DNA from 3 places in the Sporosarcina sp. FSL K6-3508 genome. Region 3 is predicted to be linked to each of the others. Evidence: riboswitches for the same ligand, from Rfam matches in the RefSeq annotation. Region 3 holds a riboswitch; each other region holds the start of a gene.
What was found. A riboswitch is a leader RNA that binds a small molecule or an ion and turns the genes downstream of it on or off. The one in region 3 is predicted to bind cobalamin.
Positions count from the first base shown of each region.

Region 1: it holds a riboswitch for cobalamin, as region 3 does, so the genes downstream of both, metE (5-methyltetrahydropteroyltriglutamate--homocysteine S-methyltransferase) here and cobJ (precorrin-3B C(17)-methyltransferase) in region 3, are expected to answer to the same signal.
Region 2: it holds a riboswitch for cobalamin, as region 3 does, so the genes downstream of both, MKX97_RS02080 (ribonucleoside-diphosphate reductase subunit alpha) here and cobJ (precorrin-3B C(17)-methyltransferase) in region 3, are expected to answer to the same signal.

Region 1 is NZ_CP152016.1:2,364,388-2,368,920, forward strand. Features, by position in the region: gene MKX97_RS11630 (malate synthase G) at 1-1,319, opposite strand, end outside; cobalamin riboswitch at 1,677-1,811, shown strand; gene metE (5-methyltetrahydropteroyltriglutamate--homocysteine S-methyltransferase) at 1,954-4,248, shown strand; gene MKX97_RS11640 (Na+/H+ antiporter NhaC family protein) at 4,290-4,533, opposite strand, start outside.
Region 2 is NZ_CP152016.1:439,199-443,731, forward strand. Features, by position in the region: gene MKX97_RS02070 (glycerate kinase) at 1-575, shown strand, start outside; gene MKX97_RS02075 (alanine/glycine:cation symporter family protein) at 679-2,106, shown strand; cobalamin riboswitch at 2,226-2,404, shown strand; gene MKX97_RS02080 (ribonucleoside-diphosphate reductase subunit alpha) at 2,549-4,533, shown strand, end outside.
Region 3 is NZ_CP152016.1:3,314,935-3,319,467, reverse strand. Features, by position in the region: gene MKX97_RS16510 (hypothetical protein) at 1-479, shown strand, start outside; gene MKX97_RS16505 (DoxX family membrane protein) at 752-1,297, opposite strand; cobalamin riboswitch at 1,611-1,787, shown strand; gene cobJ (precorrin-3B C(17)-methyltransferase) at 1,920-3,602, shown strand; gene cobK (precorrin-6A reductase) at 3,612-4,394, shown strand; gene MKX97_RS16490 (precorrin-8X methylmutase) at 4,384-4,533, shown strand, end outside.

The sequences.
Region 1 (4,533 bases), 950 kb from region 3:
TTCAAATTCAATGACATTCTGCGCTCTTCATCCATCAAACCGATTTTCAGCGTATTGCGCTCCAAGCTCAATAAATCTTCAATGCGGTCAAATAACTTATTGGCAAATGCCGCCTCTTCCGGGCTATGCATCTTCGGCTTAACGATATAAATTGAACCATGTCTGGAGTTTTTGAACTCTGCATCATCTTTCAGATTATGTGTTGCAATCAACGAAGTTACGACACCATCTAAAATTCCTTCAGGTACTTCGTTGCCGTTTTCATCTAAAATCGCATTATTTGTCATCAAATGACCTACGTTACGGACGAACATTAATGAACGGCCGTGTAGCGATAGCTCTTTGCCGTCTGGTGTTTTGTATGTGCGGTCAGGATTCATTCTTCGAGTGACCGTCTTGCTGCCTCGTTTGAACGATGCTTCCAGATCACCTTTCATCAAACCTAACCAGTTGCGGTAGACCCCCACTTTATCTTCAGCATCTACTGCTGCGATCGAGTCTTCACAGTCCATCAACGTAGAAAGTGCTGCTTCCAAAATCAAGTCTTTCACACCCGCCGCATCGTCTTTCCCAATTGGATGGTTTCGATCGATTGCAATTTCGATATGCAATCCGTTATTCGTCAACAAGACAGCGGAAGGTGCGTCTTCCGAACCGTTAAAGCCAGCCAGTTTAGAAGCATCTTTCAAGCCTGTTTTATTGCCATTCTGAAGTGTCACTTCAAGTTTTCCACTAACGTTTGCATACGCTGTGGCGTCTGCATGTGTCCCTTCCGCAAGCGGTGCTGCTTGATCTAATAACTCTTTTGCAAAGTTGATAACTTTCTGTCCTCGGATCGGATTGTACTGTACGCCAGCTTCAGCTCCACCTTCATCACTGATGACATCCGTTCCGTACAATGCATCATATAGACTTCCCCATCTTGCGTTTGCCGCGTTCAACGCATAGCGGGCATTGTCGACAGGCACGACCAATTGGGAGCCTGCTTGAATAGCGATTTCATCATCGACATTGGAAGTTGTCACTTGGAAGTCCTCAACAATCGGTTCCAAATAGCCAATTTCCTTTAAAAATTCTTTATAGTTAGCAGAATCTGCTGTTTCTTTATTGTTTTGATGCCATTCATTGATCTTTTTTTGCAATTCGCTTCGTTTCTCTAACAGCGCTTTGTTTTCAGGAGCAAGTTCATGAATGAGCGAATCAAAGTTTGTCCAAAATTGTTCTTTTTGGATTTCTAAGCCTAATAGAACTTCCTCATTAACAAAGTTGTATAGTTCTTTTGCGACTTGCAGCTTGCCTACTTTTTCATAATTTGTCATAGAATAAAGCCACCCCTTAAGTTTTTTTGCGCTGCTCTGTTGTATAACATACAGCGATAAACACGATTCTTCCTCAATTGATCATAGGTGCCCCCACAGCCAATAATCAAGATTTCTTCGTATGAATGACGATTCATGTCCTAATTTGAAGTCGTGTTATTACTTATCATACCTAAACTCTATAAAACTTTCAACAGAATTGTGTAAATTTTCACACCTTCTTTTTTGAAAGAGAATTTGTTACTTTTGTACAGTTATATAACAGATGACAAAAAAAGAGTATTGCTTAATTATCTATTTACCAGCAAGTTGACACTCAACGAACCTTATGATAGTTTTAGAGACAATCATCATGAATTGAATAGTTTGAAAACAGGTGAAATGATCATTGCTTTCATTTCTTAAAAGGGAATCCTTTTCTTGGAGCGGTCCCGCCACTGTGAAGACGTGCTTACGTCCAGCCAGATACCTGCCTGTTTTCATAACGCTTAATCCTACGGTGAATAGGGAGGTGTTAGACACACGGCAAACGATGCACGCTTATTTAGGCATGCATTTTACACATACGTGCATTTCTAACATTCTTTGTTAGGAATGCTTTTTTTATTGGATAAAATCATGAGGGGGAAATCAAATGGTAAAAAGCAGTATTGTCGGCTATCCTGTTATTGGCGAAAACCGGGAGTGGAAACGAGCGTTAGAAGCATTTTGGGCAGAAATAATTTCGGAAGAAGAACTTCTGCGGACAACAAAAGACATCCGTTTAGCCAACCTGAAGAAACAACAAGACGCAGGAGTAGACCGAATTGCAGTCGGCGATTTCACATTGTATGACCGGGTGCTCGATACATCCACAATGTTCGGAATCATCCCTTCACGCTATCATTGGAAAGGCGGTCAAGTGTCGATATCCACTTATTTTTCAATGGCACGCGGTAATGACGATGCTGTCGCTTCCGAAATGACGAAATGGTTCAACACGAACTATCACTACATTGTCCCCGAGTATGAAGGACAACGTTTTCAATTGACTGAGAACAAACCACTTACTGCATACCGCGAAGCAAAGAAAGAACTCGGTATCGAGGGGAAACCTGTTCTACTCGGCCCCTACACTTTATTGAAACTTTCTAAAGGGTATGAAGAAATAGACGTACCTTCTATCATTCTGCAATTGATTCCTCTTTATCAAAAGGTATTGCAAGAATTACAGGATGAAGGCGTTCAATGGGTGCAAATTGATGAACCAATTCTTTGCACTTCCATTTCTTCTGATGAAATGAAAACCGTAACTGAAATTTACTTGCAGTTAACAAAAAACATAAATAGCTTGAACGTTTTAGTGCAAACATACTTTGATTCAGTTGAGCACTATGAAGCAACACTTGCATTACCAGTAGCTGGAATTGGTCTTGATTTCGTGCATGGCGGTGTCAAAAACTTGGAAAACCTTAAGAAATACGGCTTCCCTGATGATAAAGTACTCGCTGCTGGTATTGTGGACGGTCGGAATATTTGGCGATCAGATTTGAACGTCAAGCTGTCATTACTAGGAAAGATTCAACAGCATGTAGAGTCCGGAAACGTTTGGATCCAGCCATCCAGCAGTCTGCTTCACGTACCCGTGACAATTCAGTCAGAGCAGAAATTAGATTCAACAATTAAGAATGCACTTTCATTTGCGGATGAAAAAATTAAAGAACTCAATGTACTGAAAGCTGCGTTGCAACAAGGTAAAGAAAGCGTCGCTTCAGATTTCAAACAAAATGAAGCCGCTCTTACTGCATTCAATCAACTCCCTGCCCGCAAACGCGAGGAGGTTCGACAAGCAAGTTCAGGCAGTACTTTGTCTGACAGCAAGCGGAATCTGCCGTTCGCAGAGCGGAAATTGAAGCAGCAAGAGAAGTTCCAATTACCTGTATTGCCTACAACCACAATCGGCAGTTTCCCCCAAACGCCTGAAGTACGTATAACACGTACAAAATGGAGAAAAGGCGAAATTACGGATCAGCAGTACAAAGACTTTGTAAAAGCGGAAATTAAGGAATGGATCCAAATCCAAGAAGAACTCGGACTTGATGTGCTCGTGCACGGGGAATTCGAACGGACGGATATGGTAGAATATTTCGGCGAAAAGCTGGATGGTTTTGTCTTTACGGAAAAAGCTTGGGTGCAATCCTATGGTTCCCGATGTGTGAAACCACCAATCATTTATGGAGATGTTGTATTTACGAAGCCGATGACGGTAGAAGAATCCGTATACGCTAAATCACTGACAGATCACGAAGTAAAAGGTATGCTGACCGGACCCGTGACGATTTTGAATTGGTCATTTGTTCGCGATGACTTGACCAGAGAAGAAGTGACCAATCAAATTGCTCTCGCACTGCGTAAAGAAATCGAGTCGCTTGAAGCAGCAGGTATCCATATGATCCAAGTAGATGAACCGGCACTTCGAGAGGGGCTCCCATTAAAGCAATCCGAATGGAATCATTATCTCGACTGGGCTGTGAATGCTTTCCGTGTTGCTACAGCTTCCGTTGAGGATACGACGCAAATTCATACACATATGTGCTACTGTGATTTCAATCATTTCATTGAAGCAATCAGTGCGCTGGATGCGGATGTTATTTCCATCGAAACGTCACGCAGTCATGGTGATTTGGTGGAATCTTTCAAAGAATATCATTATGACAAAGGAATTGGACTTGGCGTTTATGACATCCATAGCCCGCGCGTTCCGGCTGTTGAAGAAATGACGGAAATCATCAATAAAGGTTTGGAAGTGCTAGAACCTTCACAGTTCTGGATCAATCCCGACTGTGGTTTGAAAACAAGAAAACGCGAAGAAACAGTTGCCGCATTGAAACATATGGTCATCGCCACGGAACAAGCACGTGAGCGTTTAGGTGTTTCTGCAGTAAAATGATAAAAGAGCAGATCCGTTATTTCGGATCTGCCCTTTTCGTTTTATAATACCATTGCTGCAATTACACCAAAGATTAGTAGAGGGATATTAAAGTGAAGGAATGTCGGCACACATGTATCCCAAATGTGATGATGCTTACCGTCCGCATTCAGACCCGAAGTTGGACCAAGTGTACTGTCTGAAGCCGGTGAACCAGCATCTCCAAGCGCCCCTGCCGTACCAATCAAAGCCGCCGTCGCGAGTGGCGAAAAGCCGACTGCCATACAAATCGGAACGAATAATGCA
Region 2 (4,533 bases), 750 kb from region 3:
TTGCATCGGATGTGGAAAACCCTTTCGTCGGTGAAAATGGTGCTTCGTACATTTTTGGACCGCAAAAAGGAGCAGATACAAAAGCGGTGAAGTTGCTGGATGAAGGATTGCTTCATTTTGCGGATAAAACAGCCAAACTTACTGGTATGCGTCTCCATAAACTGAAGGGTGCTGGAGCGGCGGGAGGAAGTGCGGGTGCTTTGCTGGCTTATTGCGGGGCGCGATTAGAAAGCGGGATTGAAGTAGTGTTGGAGGCCATTGAATTCGCAAAGCATATACAGTCTGCTGATTTCATTTTGACGGGCGAGGGCAAGACGGATCGCCAGACGCTGGATGGCAAGGCATTGCTGGGAGTTGCGAAGTCAGCGAAAGCTTGCGGAGTTCCTGTCTTCGTCATTTCAGGAGCGATTGAAGATAATGCATGCGGGGAATTGAGAGAGTGGTTTTCTGAACTGCGTACTCTAGATGACGGCAGTAAGACGCTGGTTGAGTTGATGGCGAATGCATCCGGGCTGCTCTGCAGGGAGACTGCCCATTTGATGTCAGAAATAAAAAACAGCGATTTATTCTTGTGATATAGTATACTGATAAAATCCGGTTTCGTCAGTGCGAGATTATTTGCTTTGCGATGCGTATTCGGATAGTTAGCAGGGTATAGATAAACAAGGAGGTGGTCAGATGTTTCAAAATGCTTTGGACTGGCTGGTAGGACCGGCGAATAACTTTATTTGGACGTATATCTTAATAGGACTTTTACTCGCAGCTGGGGTATATTTTACGATTCGCACGAAATTTGTACAAGTGCGTTTGTTCCGTGAAATGTTTCGTTTGATCGTGGAAAAGAAGGAAGGGAATGACGGAGTTTCACCTTTCCAGGCGTTCACCATCAGTGCGGCTTCGCGTGTCGGGACTGGTAACGTGGCAGGGGTCGCCCTTGCAATTGGAATTGGTGGACCCGGCGCGGTGTTTTGGATGTGGATTATTGCGATCATTGGAATGGCGACCGCATTCATCGAGAGTACGCTCGCGCAAGTGTATAAAGTAAAAGATGGTGAGACGTTCCGCGGTGGACCAGCGTATTATATGCAGAAAGCGCTCGGAAAGCGGAATCTAGGAATCGCTTTTGCTATTTTGTTGACACTATGTTTCGGTTTCATTTTCAACGCAGTACAATCCAATACGATCAGCCAATCCTTCATGAATGTTTTCGGTATTCCAGATTGGGGTGTCGGTCTCGGATTGGTAGTACTTACAGCCATCATCATCTTCGGCGGTGTCCAGCGCATTGTCAAAGTGACGCAGACGATTGTTCCCGTGATGGCAGTATTCTACATTCTGGTTGCGTTGTTTATCGTTGTCATGAATATTACGCAGGTTCCTGCCATGTTCATGTTGATTGTTGAACATGCATTTGGCATCAAGGAAATTGCGGGCGGTGGAATTGGGATGGCGATCATGCAAGGGGTTCGCCGAGGACTATTCTCCAATGAAGCCGGTATGGGTAGTGTGCCGAATGCTGCTGCGACAGCCAATGTTTCACACCCGGCAAAACAAGGGCTCGTACAGAGTCTTGGTGTATTTTTCGATACGATTATAATTTGTTCGGCTACGGCATTCATCATCTTGCTTGGCGGACTATATCAGTCTGGTGAAACGGATGGAATTTTGCTGACGCAGGCATCGATGGCAGTGCATGTCGGGGCATGGGCTCCGTATTTCATTGCGGTCGCGATCATGTTCTTCGCATTCAGTTCTGTCATCGGTAATTATTATTACGGTGAGACGAATATCGAGTTCATTCACGCGGGCAGAGGATGGAAAGTGCTTTATCAGATTCTAGTCCTAGGCATGGTGTTTTTCGGTGCAGTAGCAAAAGTACAAGTCGTATGGGATATGGCCGATCTCTTCATGGGTGTAATGGCAATCCTGAATCTGATCGTCATCCTACTTCTCGGAAAAGTGGCTTTTCAAGTCCTCGACGACTTCACTGCTCAAAGACGCCAAGGGAAAAATCCAGTATTCAAAGCCGAAAGCATTCCTGGCCTAAAAGGCGCGGAATGTTGGGAGGAAACCCCTACGGATCCAGAAGATCGATTGCGTGGGTGAGTTCCGCTGAAACAATAAAGTCGTAGTTCAGAAGTCCAATTCTGAACTGCGACCTTTTTTAGTTCTTTACAGTTTACACACAACATGTTAGGGTATAACTTGTACATAAGACACTATATATAGTATTTTGATGAATCGGTACCGATAACGGTTTAAAAGGGAATCCGCTAAAAACGGAGCTGCCCCCGCAACTGATGGTATTGACGACTGTCCGTAATTATCCACTGCCTTAGGCGGGAAGGATGGACAGAAGAGAGACATGCCAGCCAGGAGACCTGCCATTCATCATGCGATACATTCTTCGGGGTTGGAGAGTGGAAGCGAAACGCAGAGGTTTTTGTTTGCCTGTCGTTTTCCGCTTACTACCATCCGTCACATGACGACTCCCGATTGATCGGGAGTCTTTTTTTATTTTTTATTATTTTTGAGGGAGCGGATATTAATGGCTATTATTCATGAAACAGTCGGTCTTGATTTATTGATGGAAAATCTACAGGAAGAGTTCGGGAAACAGGAAGTTGAGCCATTAGTCGAAGCGAGCCGGCGATATCAAGAGCGGCATCCGGAAAGTTCAGCAACGGATTGGACGAATGCGATGGTCTTGGAATCACTGAGCAGAATCGATGAAGCGAATACCTACTGGACGTTCGTGGCCGCGCGGATTTATCTATATGATGTGTATGCGAAGCAAAAAGCGCTGCGTGGCGCAGATGTTTATACTGACTTTGCGAAAAATGTAGAACGCTTGGTGGAGCAAGGGCTCTATACGTCGGTGTTGACGGAGAAGTACAGCCGTGAAGAACTCGACGAAATCGGCCGTTTACTGGAGCCGACCCGCGACCTTTTATTTACTTATATTGGATTGAAAACATTGGTGGACCGCTATGTCACAGTAAACTTCTCCAAGCAGCCGGTAGAGCTGCCGCAAGAACGCTGGCTCGTCATCGCGATGACATTGATGCAGGATGAAACGGAAGAGCGCATCCATAAAATTGGGGAAGCATACTGGGCGATGAGCAATCTTTACATGACGGTTGCAACTCCGACTCTGTCGAATGCAGGGAAGATGCACGGTCAGTTATCCAGCTGTTTCATCGACACAGTGGATGACTCCTTGCAGGGCATTTACAACAGCAATACGGATATTGCGAACTTATCGAAATTCGGCGGCGGAATTGGCGTCTATATGGGGAAAGTCCGTTCACGCGGTGCATCTATCCGAGGATTTGAAGGTGCTTCAAGCGGCGTGCTGCCATGGATCAAGCAGTTGAATAACACGGCAGTCAGCGTCGATCAGCTCGGTCAAAGACAGGGTGCGGTAGCGGTGTACTTGGATGTGTGGCATAAAGATATCTTTACATTCCTCGATTTGAAGCTGAATAACGGTGACGATCGTTTGCGTGCACATGATATTTTCACAGGCGTTTGCTTGCCGGATCTGTTCATGGAGAAAGTGGAATCGCGCGAAGACTGGCATTTATTCGACCCGCATGAAGTACGGACGAAGATGGGTTATTCATTGGAAGACTTTTATGATGAGACAAAAGGAGCCGGCTCGTTCCGTGAGAAGTATGAGGAATGTGTCAATAATCCGGAGTTATCACGCGAAACGGTATCTGCGATTGAAATCATGAAACGTGTATTGCGCAGCCAACTGGAAACAGGCACACCATTCATGTTTTACCGCGATGAAGTGAACCGGATGAACCCGAATAAACATGAGGGAATTATTTATTCTAGTAATTTGTGTACAGAAATTTTGCAAAATATGTCGGCTACCACATTCGAATCGGTTTCATTGGAAGACGATATGGTCGTTACACGCACAAAGCCGGGCGATTTCGTTGTTTGTAATCTATCTTCCATTAACTTAGGAAAAGCGGTGATGGCGAACGTGCTCGATCGCCTGATTACGATCCAAGTGCGAATGCTCGATAATGTCATCGATCAAAACAAAATTCCGGTGGTACAGGCACAACGTACGAATGCGCGTTACCGTGGTATCGGACTTGGTACATTTGGCTGGCATCATTTATTGGCATTGAAAAATATTCAGTGGGAATCCGACGAGGCTGTGGAGTATGCAGATGAACTTTACGAAAACATTGCATATCTGACGATCAAAGCGTCGATGGAACTGTCGAAGGAAAAAGGCGCATATCCATTGTTTGAAGGCTCCGATTGGCAGACAGGGGAGTACTTCGAGCAACGCGAATACGACTCGAACAAATGGCGGGAGCTACGTATGGACGTAGCAATCAACGGAATGCGCAATGGCTATTTGATGGCTGTCGCGCCGAATAGTTCGACATCTGTTATAGCGGGCTCCACTGCTTCGATCGACCCGGTTTTCAAGCCGTTCTATCATGAAGAGAAAAAAGACTATAAATTGCCGGTCATCGCACCCGATTTGGACCATAACACGTA
Region 3 (4,533 bases):
ATACACACTTAGATAATCGTATAGCGGAACTCGTTGAAGAGTTAGAAAAAACTGAAGATGGTGCTGATGTAAAAGAAGATGCACTAACTACTTTTAATAAATATTTTTCACAATATAGTGAAAAAACTAACGGAGAACCTTTTATGCTCTATCAAACAGAAGAAGGCTTTCCCTTTGGTATCGATCATGTGAAAAGAGGGTTAAGTACAGGTACAAGGAAATCCATTATTGCTGCATTCGATTTAGCCTATCAACAATTAGCTAAGGATTTGGGAAAAAGAGTCCCGAATTTTATAGTGCATGATGTAATAGAAACCATTGATCAGGTAGCTCTAAATGCGATTCTCAATATCGTAAACTCTATAGAATGCCAATACATTGTAGCAGTTCTAAAAGAAAAGATTCGAGATAATGAGTTAATACAAAGTTCAAATGTTGTAGTTACACTCTCTGAAAATGATAGACCCTTTAGAATTTAAATGACAGACAAAAGTTTTAGGGGAAATGTATTCAACTAGCCTCTATCATTTTGGTTCAAATTGGTTCAAGCATTATCATTTTCTATACTTCTTCATACAGTTTTATCCACTTGTTATTAAGTAGATTGTTGATATGAATGGTTTTCGATGGATTAGATATACTTAAATTATATAAGTATATTTCTCAAAACGTTAATATTGGGTTCACTTCAATTTTTACGATCTCTTCCCGAGTTTTCAGGAAGAGATTTTTTCATTTTCGACGTCTACCTTCATAACTTGTCATTTTTCACCCAAGGCGTACCAAGCATCGGCAATGCCCAGCGGTCGAGGCCATACCAGCCTGCTACTTTCCATGCGAGTACGAGCCAAGTTGCGAGAATGAACAATAGGGGGTTCGTGCTAAGAGTACCTGCAAACAGAAAACTGACATTCATGAATGCACCGAAGAAAGCAGCAATTCCTGTCAACAATCCGAAGATCAAACCGAGACCAACAAGCATCTCCCCATAGGCAACTATGAAACCGAATACCTTGGCGTTCGGCAAGACGACATTTTCCAGAAATGATGCATACCAGTTGGTCACATCTCCGCCTTCAGTCGATTTTTTAAGAGCGCCGCTTACAAATCCATGGATGGCGACACCTGCATTTTCACCGGTCCATGCATCGCTCATTGCTTTTCCCCAGCCAGCCTTCAACCAAGCAAATCCGACATAAACCCGAATGACTAACCAAATAAGTCCGGAGCGAGAATCGTTGAATAAAAACTGTGAAATGGGGTTCTCTGGTATTAGGATTGCTTTATTTTTCTTCATAATAACCACCTCCAATGAACAGTTTACACTACAACTTAATGCCTATCCAAAAAGTTCACAACCTTGTAATTAAAGAGTGTGAATAGTTTACGAAATGTATAAATATGCTTGACTTTGATGAGATGATTCTAAAATATAACAAAGTTATCCTGTACGTATCCACCTTGCTCATGATTGCGCTCATGATAAGTTTTGTATAGGAATAGAAATTACAATTATCCAAAGCGTTTCCAGAATCTAGTTTATGGATTCATAAATAAATCTAAAGGAAGTTTGTAGATTTAGAGATTGTATGTTATATTTATGAAAATTAAATAAACTAATTTAAATAAGTGCTCACATAGTGAGGTAAAAGGGAAACTAGTGAAAGTCTAGTACAGCCCCCGCTACTGTAAAGCTGATGAAATTACAATACCACTGAGAAATCGGGAAGGTGTAAGAGTAAAATGAAGCTTGAGTCAGGAAACCTGCTTATTTAAACGACACATACTTTTCGGAGGGAGAAGTATAGGCGGGACAATAAAATTAATTGTTTTATGTTTCAGTATGATTTCTATTATACTTTCACATGCCTACATTCCTTTGAAAAGGAGTGTAGGCATTTTTTATTTGGAGGGAAACCATGAAAAAGGGAAAAATTTTCGTCGTTGGATTCGGTCCCGGAGCTACTGAACATATAACAGGACGAGCATTAGAGGCGCTGCAAGAAAGTAATTATATTATTGGTTATAAAACGTACGTAGAGTTGATTAAGCATTTAGTAACAGCGAAGTCCATTGTTAGTACAGGCATGACTGAAGAAGTGTCACGTGCACAAGATGCTGTTAAGAAAGCGGAGGCTGGCGGTATTGTTTCAGTGATCTCGAGCGGTGATTCAGGTGCATACGGTATGGCTGGATTAGTTTATGAAGTGCTGATTGAAAAAGGTTGGACTGAAGCAGAAGGAATTGAAGTGGAAATTGTGCCAGGTATTTCGGCGATCAATTCATGTGCGAGCTTACTGGGCGCACCTGTCATGCATGATGCTTGTACGATCAGTTTAAGTGACCATTTAACACCTTGGACTGTTATCGAAAAACGTATTGAAGCAGCGGGGATGGCGGATTTTGTAGTAGCTTTATACAATCCGAAAAGTGGACGTCGGACGCGTCAAATTGTAGAGGCACAAAGGATTTTACTGAAATATCGTTCCCCTGATACACCTGTAGGGCTAGTGAAAAGTGCTTATCGTGAAAATCAACATATTGTCCTGACAACATTAGCGGAAATGCTAGAGCATGATATCGGGATGTTGACTACTGTTATTATCGGTAACTCTTCGACTTTCTTTTATGATAATAAAATTATTACTCCGAGAGGATATCAACGTAAGTATACATTAGGGGAAGGTAAACAAAGTTTAAAACCGCACCAGCGTTTGAAAAAGGAAGCGGAACCATGGGCGCTTGATCAAGAAACTGGGGAGGCGCAGTCCGGTCATGAAGAAATTATAAGTAAGAAACCAGAGCACACACCAATGCCAAAACAGGCAGAAGTGGAACGGTCAGAACCAGCACCGGAACAAAAGGTTCAGTCATTGGATATGGCTTTAAAAGCACTATCTATGGTGACGAAAGAGGAAGTGGAAAACCCTTTTTTGGTGAGACAGCCGATTGAAGATATCTTTGAGTTTTCCGTTTCACCAGGCGTTGCCAACAAACTGATTACAGCAGAACAAATGCGTGTATTGGCTGAAGTCGTTGGTGAGAAAGGTACCTTGGAATATACTCCAAACCATCATTTCGTAGTAAAGGTTACGACAGATGACCCTGAAGCGATTGTTGAAAAGCTAGAACACATTAACTTGACTGTTATGCCGGCAGGGGAAGTCTTAAAAGTCAAAGCTTGTGATTTTTGCTATGGGGAAAAGGCGGATTCTATCCCATACGCGGAAGAAATCGCAGCGAAGTTTGAAGGGATGAAGCTTCCGAAGCAGTTGCATGTCGGATTCAATGGATGCGGGATGGCGTGTTATCGCCCGGTGTTCGATGATATCGGCATCGTTTATCGGAAGAAAAAATTCGATTTATTTATTGGAGCGAAGCCGGTTGGTCGTACTGCTCATGCGGCTCAGCCGGTTGCAGAGGGAATTGAACCGGAAGATTTAATTCCGCTAGTAACAAAAATTATAGAAGAATACGAACAAAATGCGCATCCTAACGAACGTTTCTTCAAGTATTTCAAACGTGTTAAAAAAGTTTTGAATTATGACTATTACGATATGAGCTGCAAGATTGAAGTAGAGCCAGCACCTTGCGGGGACTAGGAGGAAACTATGATTTTATTTTTAGCAGGCACTAGCGATGCTAGAGCTCTAGCCATTCATTTACAGGGTCTTGGCTATCCTTTAATCGCCACGGTCGTTACCGAATCTGCAGCTGAAAGTTTAAAAGCAAATGATCTTTCCTATCTGGTAGGAAGACTAACAGTGGAGGACATGATCGCGCTAATCCAGAAGCATGAGATGACTTGTGTCGTCGATGCCAGCCATCCTTACGCAGAAGAAGCATCGAAAACCGCAATGGAGGCAGCAAGAGTATGCGGGATTCCATATATTCGCTATGAGCGGCCAAAAGAGGAGTTTGTTTCTCCTCTGATTACCGAGGTTGAGAGTTATGAAGACGCTGCTAAACTTGCTCAAACGCATAAAGGGACAGTTATGTTAACGACAGGCAGTAAGACATTGGAAGTATTTGCGAAGTATTTATTGCGTGACGAAATTCGGATGCTTTGCAGAATGCTGCCGAATGTAGGGAATATGGAGAAATGCGATAAGTTAGGAATTAAACAAAAAGATATCATCGCGATTCAAGGACCTTTTTCCGAATCACTCAATAAGGCTTTATGCGAGCAGTATGACGTGACGTTAATGATCACAAAAGAAAGCGGTAAAGTAGGTTCTGTCGATGAAAAAATAACGGCGGCTCTGGACTTGGAGATCCCTGTCATTCTGATTAAACGACCAAAGGTTCAATATGAAAATTTCTGTACGTCTTTCGAAAAAGTTACTCAACTATTAGGAGGTTTTATTGATGAAAAATCCAAACATGAACTTTAATACAAAATTCACGCCACTGACTGTAGATCCAGATAAAATTTACGACCATAGTTTCGCGATTATCAAAGAAGAAATGGGAGATCACCCGTTTACAGATGAACAATGGATGGTTGTTCGCCGAGTAATCCACGCTTCAGCA